DNA from 2 places in the Kribbella sp. NPDC051620 genome. Region 2 is predicted to be linked to the other one. Evidence: riboswitches for the same ligand, from Rfam matches in the RefSeq annotation. Region 2 holds a riboswitch; the other holds the start of a gene.
The links. Region 2 has a riboswitch for thiamine pyrophosphate ahead of thiC (phosphomethylpyrimidine synthase ThiC). Riboswitches for the same ligand answer to the same signal wherever they lie in the genome.
Positions count from the first base shown of each region.

Region 1: linked by a shared signal. The riboswitch ahead of ACIA12_RS21765 (purine-cytosine permease family protein) and the one ahead of thiC (phosphomethylpyrimidine synthase ThiC) in region 2 are both predicted to bind thiamine pyrophosphate.

Region 1 is NZ_JBITDB010000004.1:565,756-573,520, forward strand. Features, by position in the region: gene ACIA12_RS21735 (GTP pyrophosphokinase family protein) at 1-249, opposite strand, end outside; gene ACIA12_RS21740 (ATP-binding protein) at 415-1,608, shown strand; gene ACIA12_RS21745 (methyltransferase domain-containing protein) at 1,631-2,416, shown strand; gene ACIA12_RS21750 (DUF3152 domain-containing protein) at 2,447-3,304, shown strand; gene ACIA12_RS21755 (hypothetical protein) at 3,366-4,139, shown strand; gene ACIA12_RS21760 (alpha/beta fold hydrolase) at 4,130-4,819, shown strand; TPP riboswitch at 4,841-4,966, shown strand; gene ACIA12_RS21765 (purine-cytosine permease family protein) at 4,961-6,289, shown strand; gene ACIA12_RS21770 (flavodoxin family protein) at 6,286-6,996, opposite strand; gene ACIA12_RS21775 (class I SAM-dependent methyltransferase) at 7,146-7,765, shown strand, end outside.
Region 2 is NZ_JBITDB010000007.1:86,697-94,461, forward strand. Features, by position in the region: gene pstB (phosphate ABC transporter ATP-binding protein PstB) at 1-53, shown strand, start outside; gene ACIA12_RS33620 (hypothetical protein) at 109-645, opposite strand; gene ACIA12_RS33625 (DUF2752 domain-containing protein) at 663-1,109, opposite strand; gene ACIA12_RS33630 (RDD family protein) at 1,212-1,832, shown strand; gene ACIA12_RS33635 (RDD family protein) at 1,859-2,545, shown strand; gene ACIA12_RS33640 (hypothetical protein) at 2,542-3,096, opposite strand; gene ACIA12_RS33645 (transposase) at 3,093-3,692, opposite strand; gene thiC (phosphomethylpyrimidine synthase ThiC) at 3,939-5,564, opposite strand; TPP riboswitch at 5,554-5,678, opposite strand; gene ACIA12_RS33655 (lysophospholipid acyltransferase family protein) at 5,759-6,508, shown strand; gene ACIA12_RS33660 (hypothetical protein) at 6,655-7,191, shown strand; gene ACIA12_RS33665 (hypothetical protein) at 7,203-7,436, opposite strand; gene ACIA12_RS33670 (anion permease) at 7,447-7,765, opposite strand, start outside.

The sequences.
Region 1 (7,765 bases), on a different contig from region 2:
CTGGTTCAGCGGATCGTCGTACTTCGGTTTGGCGGGATCGTCCGGATGCGGTTTGGAGGCCTTCGCCAGGAACGACTCGGGATCCTTGGCCCGGGCCGTCGCGCTGAGGTAGTTGATGCCCTCTTCCTCGCCGATCAGCTCGTTGATCAGCGCTTCCAGCTTCCGGGCGCCGCCGACGTACTGCTGATGCGTCCGCTCGTACTGCGCGGCCGCCTGCACCGTCCAGTCCTGCAGTTCAGCCCCACCCATGCGCAGACCTTAGTGCCGATCGCGGTCTCTGGGGTGTGCTACGGGCGTCTAGCCCTTTCTAGTGTTTTTGCTAGATAGGGCTGAAACTGACAGATCAGCGACACGCGATCGGGTTGACTAGCGAAATCTAAGGAAAACGCTAGACAGCCTCATAGAGTGAAATGCATGGATCCGATCCGGAATCCCTATGCGCCCGGCGCCGGCCAGCGCCCGCCCGAGCTGGCCGGACGCGACACCGAGGTGCGGCAGTTCGAGGTGGTGCTCGAACGCGTCGCGGCGGGACGGCCGGAGCGCAGCCTGGTGCTGTCGGGGCTGCGCGGGGTCGGCAAGACGGTCCTACTCAACACGCTGCGGAGCCAGGCGATCAAGCGCGCCTGGGGTACGGGCAAGATCGAGGCCCGGCCCGACCAGAGCATCCGGCTGCCGATCGCCCAGGCGCTGCACACCGCGATGCGCGAGCTCGGGCACCGGCACCGCGACTCGGATCGGGTCGACGAGTTCAGCGCGGTACTGAAGGCCTTTGCGCTGCGTACCGGGCTGAACGACCGCAAGGGCATCCGCTGGCAGCCACCGGTCGACGTGGTCGCCGCGAAGGGCCGGGCCGACTCAGGCGACCTCGAGATGGACCTGATCGAGCTGTTCGCCGACGCGGCCGACCTGGCCGGCGACCTGTCGGTAGGGGTCGGCCTGTTCATCGACGAGATGCAGGACATCAGCGCCGACGACCTGTCCGCGCTGTGCGCCGCCTGCCACGAGATCAGCCAGCAGAGCGCCGCCCTGGTCGTCGTAGGAGCAGGCCTCCCGCATCTGCCGGCCGTACTGTCCGCCAGCAAGTCGTACTCCGAACGCCTCTTCCGCTACGTCCGCGTCGACCGCCTCTCCCGCGAGGCGTGCGACCGGGCGCTGATGATCCCCGCCGAGACCGAAGGCGTCGTCTTCGAAGAGGAAGCCCTCGACGAGCTCTACGCCCAGACCGACGGCTACCCGTACTTCGTCCAGGCCTTCGCCCACGCCACCTGGGACCACGCTCCCACCAGCCCCATCACCATCAAGGACGTGGCGGTAGCCGGCCCCGAAGCCTCCGCCGAACTGACCGTCGGCTTCTTCGGCTCCCGCTACGAACGAGCCACCCCCGCCGAACGCGAATACATGCGAGCCATGGCCGAACTCGGCATCAACGCCGACGACGGCCCGGTCCCCACCGCCGAGGTCGCCACCACCCTCAACCGCAAACCCCAGTCCCTCTCCCCAGCCCGAGACGGCCTGATCAAAAAAGGCCTGGTCTTCTCCGCCGAACGAGGCACGGTCGCCTTCACAGTCCCCCACTTCGGCAAATTCCTCCGCACCCGCACGGCCTGACCCGCCAGTACGATCCCTGGGCATGACGAACCAGGTGTTCGAGAACGAGGCCCCGACCCACATCGCCTACCTCGACCGGGTGGCGGCGAGCGCTTCGGGCCGCGCGTACAAGGACACGATGCTGGCGGCGCTCGATCTCCAACCGGGTCACACCGTGGTCGATCTCGGATGTGGGCCAGGGACGGATCTCGGTGCGCTGGCTCAGGCTGTAGGCCCGACCGGGACGGTGGTCGGTGTCGACCTCGATGAGGAGATGGTGGGGCGGGCCCGGGAGCGGACTGCTGAGGTGGGGCAGGTCGAGGTGCGGTTGGGGGACTTGCAGGAGCTGGAGTTCGAGGACGGGAGTGTGGATCGGGCTCGGACTGATCGGGTGCTTCAGCATGTGGCGGATCCGGTGCGGGCGCTCGAAGAGGCTCGGCGGGTGTTGCGGCCGGGTGGGCGGTTGGTGATGGGGGAACCCGATTGGGATTCGCTGGCCATCGACTCCGTGGATGCCGAGGTGTCGCGGGCGTATACGCGGCACGTTGCGGAGAAGGTTGTTCGCAACGGGGTGATCGGGCGGCAGTTGGCGCGGCTGGCGGTGGCGGCGGGGTTCGGCGTACCGACGGTGCTGCCGGTGACTTCGGTGTTCCGGGAGTTGCGGGAGGCGGATCAGATTTTCGGATTCGAGCGGAACACCGAGCGTGCAATCGAGGCGGGATACCTGTCCGCGAGTGCTGGACGGCAGTGGCTCGACGGGCTTGCGAGTGGTCCGTTTCTGGCGACGGTGACGTTGTACGTCGTTGTCGCGGAAGTTGCCCTTTCGTGATCTAACTGGGAGTCGATAGGGTAAGGCGAGATGACTACCGGGCGGAGTGGGCGGCGTTCGGGGAGTGGTGCGCGCCGAGGGAAATCAGGGCGGCACAGTCGGCGGAAGTCGTACAAGGCGCAGTGGTTCTCGGTGACGGCGCTGGCGGTGCTCGGCGTGGTGATGGTGGTTCATCCCGATGCCACCCAGGAGCGCAATCTGGCCGCGCAGTTCAGTGGCAGTGTCGTCGCGAAGAGCGAGCCGACACAGGTGCCGGTGGTGAAGCCGACGCATGTACCGACGCCGACCGCGACGTTCACGACACCGTTGCGGCCGGCACCGACCTTGACCCGGCGGCCCAAGGGATCCAAGCCGAATGTCACTGTGTCGACCGGGCGGTTGCTGGTGGTGGCTGGGTTCTCCAAGGCGACCGAGAATCACGACAAGCTGACGTACCGGGTCGAGATCGAGGACGGGCTGTCCCTCAACGGGGAGAAGGTCGCGGCCGAGATCCACAGGACGCTCACCGATCCGCGCGGCTGGCAGGCGCTCGGGCCGGTGCGGTTCGAGCGGACCGACAAGGTCGACGCCGACCTGCGCGTGATCGTCGCGACGCCGACGCTGACCGACAAGCTGTGCCTGCCGCTCGACACCGGCGGCGAGGTGTCCTGCCGGGTCGAGAACCGGGTGGTGCTCAACGCCAAGCGCTGGATGTACGCCGTACCCGCGTACGCCGGCAAGGTCGACCTCTACCGCAGCTACCTGGTCAACCACGAGGTGGGCCACGCCCTCGGCCACGGCCACTCGACCTGCGCCAAGCCCAACACCCCCGCGCCGGTGATGATGCAGCAGACCAAGGGCCTGGCCGGCTGCCTCCCCAACGCTTGGCCGACCATCAAAGCAACCTAGAACGACCCCGCCCGTGAGAACCTGTCCGAAGACGGTTCGAGTGAGCGGGAGGGTGTAGCGAATGTCGTCTCAGGACTTCCCCACCTATGGCCGGGGCGAGAACCCCGACGAGTCCCGCAAGGACGAGCACTACGCCAAGCCTGTGCCCTACGGCCAGCCGCAGTACGGCCCACCGAACCAGTACGCCGAACAGCCGCCGCCAGCTGCCTACAACCAGCCACCGCCGACTGCCTACAACCAGCCACCGGCCTACCGTCCCGGCAACCCGTACGGCCCACCCGCCAACCCGCAGCCGCACCAGCTACCCACCTACGGCCGCCCAGCCCCCCGCGACCCCCGCGCAGCCCGGGTAGTCCTCCTGGCCGCGGTCATCGCCGGCATCTACGGACTGCTGGTCGTCTCCGTCCAGCGCATCTCGCTCCGGGAGATCTCCCAGCTCCCCGGCTCCCCGCTGAACCACCCGCTCCGCACGGACGTCATCGACACCATCGGCCAGCTCCTGACTCTGATAGTCGGCCTGGCCGCCCTGGGCATGTGGCTGCGCGACGTCCTCAACCGCCGCAAGGCCGACCGCCAGCCAGACCCGATAGAGCTGACCGGCCTAGGCCTGGTCGCCCTGTCCCTCATCCCGATCCTGATCTGGTTCGTGATGGTGCTGACCACCGGCATGGGCGCCATCGACGACTCCCTCCACCGCCTCCCCACCGCGTACGCCTGGGGTGGTACCGGCCTCCTCATCCTCGCTGTCGGCCTAGCCCTCGGCTACCGCGAGCTCAAGCCGGAAGTACGCAACCCCGTGGTCCAGCAAGCCCCCGACCGCCCACCGTGGGAGTGACCCAGGTCGTACTGGTCCCCGGGCTAGGCCTCGGGCCGGAGTCGTATGCCCCGACCATCCAGCACCTCACCATGCCGTACGAGATCATCACCCTCCCCGGGTACGGCGAACGCGTGCAAGCCGGCGATGACCTCCATACCGAGGCGCTAGCTCAACGCGTGCTCACTCACGTCACGGAGCCATCGGTACTGGTCGGCCACTCGGCCAGCTGCCAGATAGTGGTGGCCGCTGCCCTCGCCCAGCCCCAGCTGGTGAAGGGCCTGGTGCTGCTCGGTCCAACAGGGGACGTCGGCGCCTCCGACTGGGTCACGCTCGCCGAGCGGTGGGTGCGCTCCGCTGTGTGGGAGTCACCGCGGCTAGTACCGGTCCTGGCCCCGCAGTACGCGCGTACCGGCCTGGTGTCGATGGCACAGGCGATGGAGGTCGCCAGGCGGTACGACCTCGCCGCAGCCATCCGCCGGCTCGAGCGGCCGGCCGTGATCGTCCGCTGCGAACACGACAACCTCTGTCCAGCTGGCTGGGCGCAGCGACTCGCCGACTTGGCGGGCGCGGACGCAGCAGGAGAGACCCATGCCGACGTCTGGACGGTGCCTTCCGGCGCCCACATGCCGGTACTGACGCACGGTGAAGAGGTTGTGACGTTCATCAAGCGGGCAGCCGGTGTATACAACGGTCAATGACGCGTTATCGTTGACGCAGTAACAAACCTCCGCGGGAGCTCGCGCCGATCAGCGGGCTGAGAGGGCGACGAGCTGGAAGCAGCCGGGTCGCCGACCGCCTGAACCTGACCGGGTAATGCCGGCGTAGGGAGCAGGTCAGCCATGACCACTACCGCTGCACGCACGTCCACCGCCACCGAGGCGCCGCTGGTCCTGACCACGGACGCGCCGCGGACCTTGGGGTTCCTCGACCAGTTCACCCTCTGGGGCAACTTCGGCATCTCGCTGTTCGGCCCGGTCACCGGCGCGCTCGTCGCGGCGTACACCGGATCGCTGGTGAAGGGCCTGATCGCCGTCGTCGTCGGCTGCGGGATCGGCGCTCTGGTCCTCGGCGGCGCCGCCGTCTTCGGCTCGCACACCGGCGCGCCCGCGATGACCAGCCTGCGCGGGCTGTTCGGCCGCCGCGGCTCGATGGCGCCGACCGTGCTCAACATCGCGCAGAACATCGGCTGGGCGACGATGGAGATCATCGTGATCTCCCAGGCGGCCGTCGCCGTGACGAGTGAGCGCTGGCGCTGGCTGTTCGTCCTGATCGCCGGCTTCATCGCGACAGCGATGGCGGTCCGGCCGCTCGGCAGCGTGAAGCTGCTGCGCAAGTTCATGGTCTGGCTGGTCCTGCTGGCCTCGGTCTACCTGTTCATCCAGGTGCTCAGCAAGCCGGTCCACGATCTCCCGCAGGACGGCGTCTTCGGCTTCTGGCCGGGCGTCGACCTCGCCGCGGCCGGTGTGGTGTCGTTCGCGCCACTCGCCGCCGACTACACCCGGCACTCGCGCACCAACAAGGCTGCCTTCGCCGGTTCCGCCCTCGGCTACGGCCTGGCCGCGATCCTGTACTACGCACTCGGCGTTATCGCGGTCGCCACCCTGCAGACCAACAGCACCGACGTCATCACCGCCCTGGTCACCCTCCCGGCCGGCGCGATCGCGTTGTTCGTACTGCTCGTGGACGAGGTGGACGAGGCGTACGCGAACGTCTACTCGACCACGATGGCCGCGCACAACCTGATCGGGCACATCGACCGGCGCTGGATCTCCGTCGCCATCGGCATCCTCGCCACCGTCCTCGCGCTCTTCGTTGACCTGGGCAACTACACCCAGTTCCTCTACCTGATCGGCTCGGTCTTCATCCCGCTGTTCGCGGTCGCGATCGCCGACTTCTTCGTGGTGAGCAAGATGAACTGGGACGTCTCCGACACCGCGAGGTTCCGCTGGCAGCCCACCCTGGCCTGGGTCTTCGGCTTCGTCGCCTACCAACTCGTCAACCCCGGCACAGTCGACGGCTGGTCCCCCTTCTGGCTGGACCTCCAACAGTCCCTCTTCAACAACCACCCAGTACCAGCCTGGCTCGGCGCGACGTACACGTCGATCGTCGTGTCCATGGTGGCGGCGATCCTCTTCGGCCGCCTGGGCCGCACCCGGCAGAACGCCTAGCGGTACTCGGGGTTTTCGAAGTCGAAGCGGGAGCCGGCGTCCCATTCGGAGCGTTGGTTGCCGTAGGCAGGGATGCCGCCGGCGTCCTTCAGCATCCTTGCCAGGTGCAACAGGTTCCAGGTCATGAAGGTCGTGTTCCGGTTGGTGAAGTCGTTGTCCGGGCCGCCCGATCCCTCGTCCAGGTACGACGGGCCCGGGCCGGCCTCGCCGATCCAGCCGGCGTCGGCCTGGGGTGGAACCGTGTAGCCCAGGTGCTGCAGGCTGTAGAGCACGTTCATCGCGCAGTGCTTGACGCCGTCCTCGTTGCCGGTGATGACGCAGCCGCCGACCCGGCCGTAGTACGCGTACTGCCCAGCGGGGTTGAGGATCGAGGAGTTCGCGTACAGCCGCTCGATCACCTTCTTGGTCACCGAACTGTTGTCGCCGAGCCAGATCGGTCCGGCGATCACCAGGATGTCGGCCGCCATCACCTTCTCCTGCAGGGCGGGCCATTCGTCGGTCGCCCAGCCGTGCTCGGTCATGTCCGGCCAGACACCGGTGGCGATGTCGTGGTCGATCGCCCGGATCACCTCGACCGCCACACCCTGCTTGTCCAGGATGTGCTTGCTCACGTCGATGAGCCCTTCGGTGTTGCTGCGCTCGGGCGACCGTTTCAGCGTGCAGTTGATGAAGAGCGCACGCAGATCGTCGTACCGGGTGGTGGGCATGGTTCTCCTTCGAGGAAGTCGTTGGCTCAGTGTCACGGCACCGGCCGGCGTCGCACGAGAGCCGTGCGATTACCGTTCGCCGACTTCGGAAGGTCTCGATCCGGTTCCCGATACTGACAGTGACCCAGCGTGGCCGGGATACTGGCGCAATGCTGAACTCTGCACTGCGCAGCCGGGCCGAGTACGAAGAACTCGGGGTCGAGGGGCTGGCCAGTCGCACCACGCCGGAAAGTGACGCCGCCATCGTCCAGGCCGTCGAAGAGCTCCTGGAAGGCCGGGAGTCCGTACTGGACCTGTGCTGCGGCTACGGCCGGATCAGCCTGCCGTTGCGGCGGGCGGGCAAGACCGTGCGAGCCCTGGACATCTCTCCGAACCTGGTCGAGGCCGGCCAGGCCAAGGCGCGCGAAGAAGAGCTGTCGATCGACTGGGCGATCGGCTCGATGACGGACCTGCCGTACAAGTCGGACTCCTTCGACGCGGTGCTCTGCCTGTGGACGGCGTTCCACGAGCTGTTTGCCGAGGACGAGCAGATGTCGACCATCTGGGAGATCTCCCGGGTACTACGACCCGGTGGGCTCGCCGTGATCGAGGGGCCGGTCTGGGGCCCGGCGACCGCGTCGGAGATCGCCAACGGACTACGCCAGGGCCCGGAGCACCGGATCGTCACCACCGAGCACTTCGGCACCAGCAGCGTCCACTACATCCACGACGAGGCCAGCTACGGCCGCCTCTGCTCGGCGGCCGGCATCAAGGACTACAAGGTCTACAA
Region 2 (7,765 bases):
CCAACCCGAACGAGAAGGCCACCGAGGACTACATCACCGGCCGCTTCGGCTGAGCCCGGTACTACGCGCCCGTACCCATTGCGCCTGAGGTCCCTTGTCTACAAGGGGTCAGACGCAGAGGGTGCGGGCGTAGTTGACTCTGGCCAGCGTGTCGGCGACCTGGGTCTGGTTGGCCGCGGCCACATGCGTGTTGTGCGTGCGGGCGCCGTGCTGAACGGTCACCTGGACGAAGCCGGTCGTCTTGCGCTCCTTGATCAGCAGGAACAGCAGGCCGAGCAGGCAGAACAGGAAGAAGATGATCGCCAGCACGATGGCGTAGGCGGGGATCTTCTCCTCGGTCCGGGTCATGTCCATGGCCGACCAGTTCGTCCCTTGGGTGGGCAGCACGCCCGCGGGAGTGACGATCCGGTACTGCTCGACGGAGATGTCGCCGATCGTCACCAGCACCGGCCCGGCCGGCAGCGCCTGGGCGGGCGGCTGCGGCACCGGCTGACCCTGGACCTGCTGGTACTGCGGGTTCTGCGGCGGCTGGTACTGCGGTGCGCCGTACTGCGGGGCCGTCGGCAACTGATCCTGCGGTCCAGGCTGCTGCTGGAAGGGCTCGAGCTGCTGGCCGTTCTCATCTGGCAAAGGAGGCTGAGTCACTGGAACACCTTAGTGTCTCAGTTCAGATTGCGGGCGATCCCATAGACGACCAATAGAACCGCCAGCGCCCGGAGCAGCCATTTCAGCGTCACCGGGCTGATCCGCAGCCGGGGCAGCTTGATCAGCCGCGCGCTCTCCAGACCCCAGGTGAGCAGTTGGTAGCCGACGGCAACACCGATCAGTGGGCCGAGGACAAGCACTACCGGGTTGAAGTGCCAAGCGGCGTCCAGATCGCCGCGCAGCAATGCGGCAGCCATCCGGGTCGCTCCGCAGAACGGGCAGTTCAGCCCGGTAGTGGCGTGGAGCAAGCATGGGATGCCGAGGTGCAGTGAGCCGGACAGCTGATAGACACCTGCGAGAGCGAACCCGCCGACACCGACGCCGGCCACGCCGAGCACCCGGCGGTCGAGCGGTTCGACCGGCCCACGCGGCCGGAGTTCAACAGCTTGCTGTGTCAGGGTCACATCCACCAAGGTATCTCCTACCGCAGGCAACTTGATGGGATCCGCCGAGGCAGCTGATCCGTCAGAGCGCTACCACTCCTCATGTCAGTAGAAGGGATCGTCGTGAGCACTCCGACGCCACCGCCGGGTTACGGCCCGCAAGACCCGAACCAACCGGGTCAGTACGGCCAACAGCCCGGCCAGTACGGCCAGCCGCCGCAGTACGGTCAGCCGCCGCAGGCGCCGCAGTACGGGCAGCCGCCGGCGCAGTACGGGCAACCGCAGTACGGGCAGCAGCAGCCGGGGTATCCGCAGCAGTACGGGCAGCAGCCGGGTTATGGCGCTCCTACGGGCGCGCTGGCGGACTGGCCGCTGCGGGTCGGTGGCTCGATCATCGACTCCCTGCTGGTCGCGGTGCCGTACTTCATCGGTCTGGCGCTGGCCCGGTCGGTCAGCAGCATCTTCCTGGTGCTGTTCGGGCTGATCGCCATCGGTGTCGGGATCTGGAACGTCGTCATCAAGCAGGGCAACGAGGGCCAGACCGTCGGCAAGTCCGTGGTCAAGATCAAGCTGGTCGACGCGGCCACCGGGCAGCCGGTCGGTCCGGCCAAGGCGTTCGTCCGCCAGCTGACCCACATCCTCGACGGCCTCGTCTGCTACGTCGGCTACCTGTGGCCGCTGTGGGACGAGAAGAAGCAGACGTTCGCGGACAAGATCAACAACACGCTGGTCGTCAAGCTCTGAGCCGGAAGGCTTTGAAGGGAATTTCAGTGACCACCCCTCCGAACGGTCCCGAGGACCAGCCGCAGTACGGGCAGCCACCGCAATACGGCCAGCCCGGCCAGCCTGGCCAGCCGCAGTACGGTCAGCCCGGTCAACCGCAGTACGGGCAGCCTGGGCCGCCGCAGTACGGGCAGCCTCAGTATGGGCAACCCGGTCCGCCGCAGTACGACCAGCCGATGTACGGGCAGCAGGGCTTCGGCTACGGCGGCCCTGGTGGGTCCGAGCTGGCCGACTGGGGATCCCGGGTCGGCGCGGCGCTCCTGGACGGCCTGCTGTCCGGCATCCCGGCTCTCATCGCGTACGGGATCTTCATCGCGAACCTGATCGCCAACTCCGACGGCGACAGCTACACGACCTCCAGCGACGAGGGACCCAGCGCGTTCGCCTTCGTCGTGCTGATCATCGGTGTCCTGGCCAGCATCGGCCTGTGGGTGTGGAACCGGGTGATCCGGCAGGGCAAGACCGGCCAGAGCGTCGGCAAGAGCGTGCTGAAGATCAAGCTGGTGGACGCCACCTACTTCCAGCCGATCGGCGCCGGCCGGTCGCTGCTGCGCGACATCCTGCGCGGCATCTTCGACAACGCCTGCCTGCTCAACTCACTGTGGCCGCTGTGGGACGACAAGAAGCAGACCTGGCACGACAAGGTGATGAGCACGTACGTGATCAAGGTCTAGCGAGACAGCAGCAGACCGGCGCAGGTGACTGCCCACAGCACACTGGTGAAGGTGCCGATGATGAATCGCTCCGCCACCGCTGTGGGCGTCACCGAGGCCGGCTGGTCCGGACTACGCAGCTCCGGATACCGCGCCAGCCCCTTGATGGCCAGCACGATCGCAATCCCCTCGGGCCAGCCCGCCACGATCGAGCCGTAGATGGCGCCGCGTTCCAGGGCGCCGATCAGCGCGCCACCGCGGAGCACCTCGCCCGCCTGCTGGGTCGACTGCGACCTGGTGTTGCCCCGGTCAACGAGTGCCAGCACCGACGTCGTCAGCGGACCTCCACCGGCTACTGCGAGGCCGCCGGAGACCATGAGGAGGATGTTCCACCAGGCCTCCCGCCAGCCCTGTACGCCGTGTCCCGCCAGCAGCAGGATGCCGGTCGCCGTCAGGCAGGCCAGCATCACGCCACTGAGCACTATCTCCAGCGTGGCGCCCGACTTGGGCACCCACGCCACTACGGCGAGCACCAGAGCCACCCCAGTCAGCACTAGTACCGCTGCCGTCATGCAACCTCCCCAGCCTCGAGCAACTCTGCCGCAAGCACCCGGCCGCGCTGTTCCTCGGCGAAACCGGCCGCCTGCGCCCGCTGCGTGACAGCGGACTGGCTGATCCCCAGCTTGACGCCGATCTCGCGCCTGGTCAGCCCCTCGGCCAGCAGGTCGGCCACAGCCCACCCGCGCTCGCTCCTGCGACGCAGTACCGACGCCATCAGCCACATGACGCTCTCCACCTGTTCCGCCGCGTGCTCGTTGGCACCGACGACGCTCACGTGGTGCGGGCTCGCCTTGGCCCGGTTGACCGCCTCGCGCGCGAAGACGAACGCCTCCCCGCTGCCTGCCCTGGTACTCCGGGGCAGCGGCTGGTCGACCGCGCCGACGCCGAGACCGATGTGCCAGGTGTCCGCGCGGAGCAGCTGCACGATGACGTCGACCGTGGCCCGGGCCTCCGAGAGCACGCCCTGGACCTCGTCGCCGGCCGTGCGCTCGAACTTGCGCAGCAGGCCGATCCGGCGCGGCCGCCGGTTCAGCGTATTCAGTAGCTCGGGTACGAGATCGCCGATGCTCCGGCTGCCTCGCTGATCTACCGTGAGAACGAAGACCACCGCCTTGTACCTCCTTCCCGACGCAGGTTAAGGCTACAGTCTTATTCACTCAGAGTGAAGGCAAAAACCTGAACCGGTTCGCCCGATCACCCACCGTGACCACTCGGGAGGCCGCCGATCTTCCAATTCTCCGCTGAAATCGGCCGGTTCCGCGCCCCGACTCACCGCCACCTTCACACGGAGTCAGGATGTTTTCGGGTGGATCGGGCCGCGGACCGGCGAGTCTAGATTTGTTGCGGATGCAGCTCAGTCAGCCAGTGGCAGGTAGAGCTTGGAGTCCTTGGCCTTGAAGGTCTCCGACATCTCCGCGAAGCCGGCCTCGATCGCCTCGGCCGAGTCCAGACCGTGCTCCTCGGCGTACTTGCGGATGTCCGCGGTGATCCGCATCGAACAGAACTTCGGCCCGCACATCGAGCAGAAGTGCGCCGTCTTGGCCGGCTCGGCCGGCAGCGTCTGATCGTGGTACGAGCGGGCCGTGTCGGGATCCAGCGACAGGTTGAACTGGTCCTCCCAGCGGAACTCGAACCTTGCCCTCGACAACGCGTCGTCCCAGTCCTGCGCGCCCGGATGCCCCTTGGCCAGATCGGCCGCGTGGGCAGCGATCTTGTACGTGATCACGCCGGTCTTCACGTCGTCACGATCCGGCAGGCCGAGGTGCTCCTTCGGCGTGACGTAGCAGAGCATCGCCGTTCCCAGCCAGCCGATCTGGGCCGCGCCGATCGCGCTGGTGATGTGGTCGTAGGCCGGTGCGATATCGGTTGCCAACGGCCCCAAGGTGTAGAACGGCGCCTCGCCACAGAGCTCCTCCTCGAGCCGGACGTTCTCCGCGATCTTGTGCATCGGCACGTGCCCCGGGCCCTCGATCATCACCTGGACGTCGTGCTCCCAGGCGATTTTCGTCAACTCACCAAGGGTTCTGAGCTCGGCGAACTGGGCCGCGTCGTTCGCGTCCGCGATACACCCCGGCCGGAGTCCGTCGCCGAGCGAGAAGGTCACGTCGTACTCCCGCAGGATCTCGCACAGTTCCGCGAAATGCGTGTACAGGAAGGACTCCTGGTGATGCGCCAGGCACCAGGCCGCCATGATCGAGCCACCCCGCGAGACGATCCCGGTGATCCGCTGGGCGGTCAACGGCACGTACCGGAGCAGTACTCCGGCATGCACCGTCATGTAGTCGACGCCCTGCTCGCACTGCTCGATCACCGTGTCGCGGTAGACCTCCCAGGTCAGCTCGGTCGGATCACCCTTCACCTTCTCGAGCGCCTGGTAGAGCGGCACCGTGCCGATCGGGACCGGCGAGTTGCGCAGGATCCACTCGCGGGTCGCGTGGATGTTCTTGCCGGTGGACAGGTCCATCACCGTGTCCGCGCCCCAACGGGTGGCCCAGACGAGTTTCTCCACCTCCTCCTCGACCGAGCTGGAGACGGCCGAGTTGCCGATGTTGGCGTTCACCTTCACCAGGAACTTCTTCCCGATGATCATCGGCTCGGACTCCGGATGCTTGTGGTTCGCCGGGATCACGGCCCGCCCTCGCGCCACCTCGTCCCGCACGAACGAAGGCTCGACACCTTCCCGGACCGCGATGTAGCGCATCTCCTCGGTGATGACGCCGGCCCGGGCCTGCGCCAGCTGGGTCAACGGCTCACGGCCGGCGATCCAGTCCCGGCGTACCGGCGGAAGGCCCGCCTGAACGTCGATGGTGGCGTTGACGTCGGTGTACGGCCCCGAGGTGTCGTACAGATCGAAGTGCTCGCCGTTGGTGAGGTGCACCCGCCGCTGTGGAACCTTCAGCTCACCGGTGTAAATCTTCTCCGATCCTGAGATCGGCCCAGTGGTGACCTGCGGGCGGACAGAATTGTCGATCGTTGTCACGATGCTGCTCCCTACGCCGGAATTACCCGGACAGGTTCGGCGGTCGGCGGCGCCGGGTCCGAAACCCAGCCGCCCTCTCAGCCCGCTACAGCGCGAGCTCCCGCGGTATCAACTTGTCGTCGGCAACTCTAACCACTGATTGCCTACTGCGTACTGGATCCGCGCGCCGTTGACCGACCCGATAGCGTCAGACCATGCGCGACATCCTGTACCCGCCGGTGATCGGCTTCGCCAAGACCGCCTTCAAGGTGCTCGACCTGGGCTTCACGATGGTCGGCACGGAGAACATCCCGCGGACCGGCGGTGCCGTGCTGGCGCTGAACCACATCAGCTACGTGGACTTCGTGATCGGCGGGTTCGGCGCGCAGCCGAGCAAGCGGCTGGTCCGGTTCATGGCCAAGGAGGTGCTGTTCCGCAACCGGTACTCCGGACCGCTGATGCGCGGCATGCACCACATCCCGGTGGATCGTGGCGCCGGCGCCGGGTCGTACCGGGAGGCGATCCGGTACCTCGGCGAGGGCGAGATCGTCGGCGTCTTCCCCGAGGCGACGATCAGCCGGTCGTTCGAGCTGAAGGAGTTCAAGTCGGGCGCGGTCCGGATGGCCGCCGAGGCCGGCGTACCGGTGATCCCGATGATCCTGTGGGGCACCCAGCGGATGATGACCAAGGACCACCCGCGGGACTTCTCCCGGCACCAGCGGGTCGCCATCACGGTCGGCGAGCCGATGGCGGTCAGCAAGGAGGAGGACGCCGTCGAGGCCACTGCCCGGCTGCGGACCACGATGGCGGGGATGCTCGACCGGACCATCAAGGCGTCCCCGGACAAGCCGGCCGGGGCGTGGTGGCTGCCCGCGTCGTACGGCGGTAGCGCGCCGACCCCCGAGGAAGCCGACCGCCTCGACGCCGAGGAACTCCGGGAGCGGGCGGCTCGCCGCCGCAAGTAGCGTTCCCCACCGATTTGGGTTATGGGGACAGTCGGTATCCGGACGAGGGGTTGACCGAGGCGCGAGCCGGGGGTACCAAGAACCCTTGTATGTCGAAAGCTGGACCTGGGGGGTCCGCCGGCGATGATCGGGCTGGGCGGGGGGAAATGACGATCTTGTACGGATCAGACGAGGAGCTGCACCTCTTCGAACCGGGGAAGCTGAGCATCCCCGGCAATGTGGCCGAGGAGATCCCGGATGTCGGGGTCTACTTCTTGTACTGGGCGACGCAGAACCTGCGCCCGGATCAGGCCAGGGAGATCGAGTCGGCGGTGAACGGCCGGCGCTGCCAGAACGGCTGGTTCCCGCTGGAGAGCCTGGACGGTCTCGGCCGCCGGGGTTCCTGGCGCGGCCCGCTGACCTATCTGGCGCAGATGACCGCCAAGGACTCGGCGATCGTGAAGGCCTGGGCGACGATCAACATGGCGCCCGACGACCGCAAGGCCCGGATCGAGGCGACGGCCGACCGGCTGCTCTACCAGCAGGGCCACGCCGCCGCGGCCACCTGGGTGATGGCGGTCCGCCCGCAGGCGTTCCTGAGCCTCACCCTGCTCGGTGACTCGCTCTACAACAACTGGGAGAGCGCGGTCGCCTCGCTGCGCCCCAAGGACGTAGCGAGGTCGGTCCGCCGCTGGAACCGCTGACGCGCTCAGTTTCAGTGGAACTGCGGGATGATCAGGTACAGGCCGTAGAAGACCGCGGCGAGGCAGGCGAGGAAGCAGAGGCCGGCTACCGCGGTGTCCACCGGCGGCGGGCTCTTCTTCGCCTCGACCGCGACCGCGCGCCGCGACATCGCGTTGATCCCGACGGCGAACAGCACCGCGATGCCGACCCCGAAGGCGAGGCTCGCGATCGCTACCTGGCCGAGTGCGCTCCAGTCGATGTGCATCAGATCCTCCTCAGGCAGCCGGTACTGCGGACGCCGGGGCCGTCGTGCCCGGGTACTCGTTGACGTTGTCGGCCGTGACCGGCTTGCGGCGCGATGCCAGGTAGATGAAGCCACCGGCGGCGGCCGCGGCGATGGCGATGATCGTCACGCCGATGTTGCCGGAGTTGGCGACCCGGCCGGCCAGCGCGCCGACGATCGCGGCGGCCGGCAGCGTGAACAGCCAGGCCAGCGCCATCCGGCCGGCGACCGTCCAGCGGACCTCCGCCAGACGCTTGCCGAGGCCGGCGCCGAGGATGCTGCCCGAGCAGACCTGGGTCGTCGACAGCGGG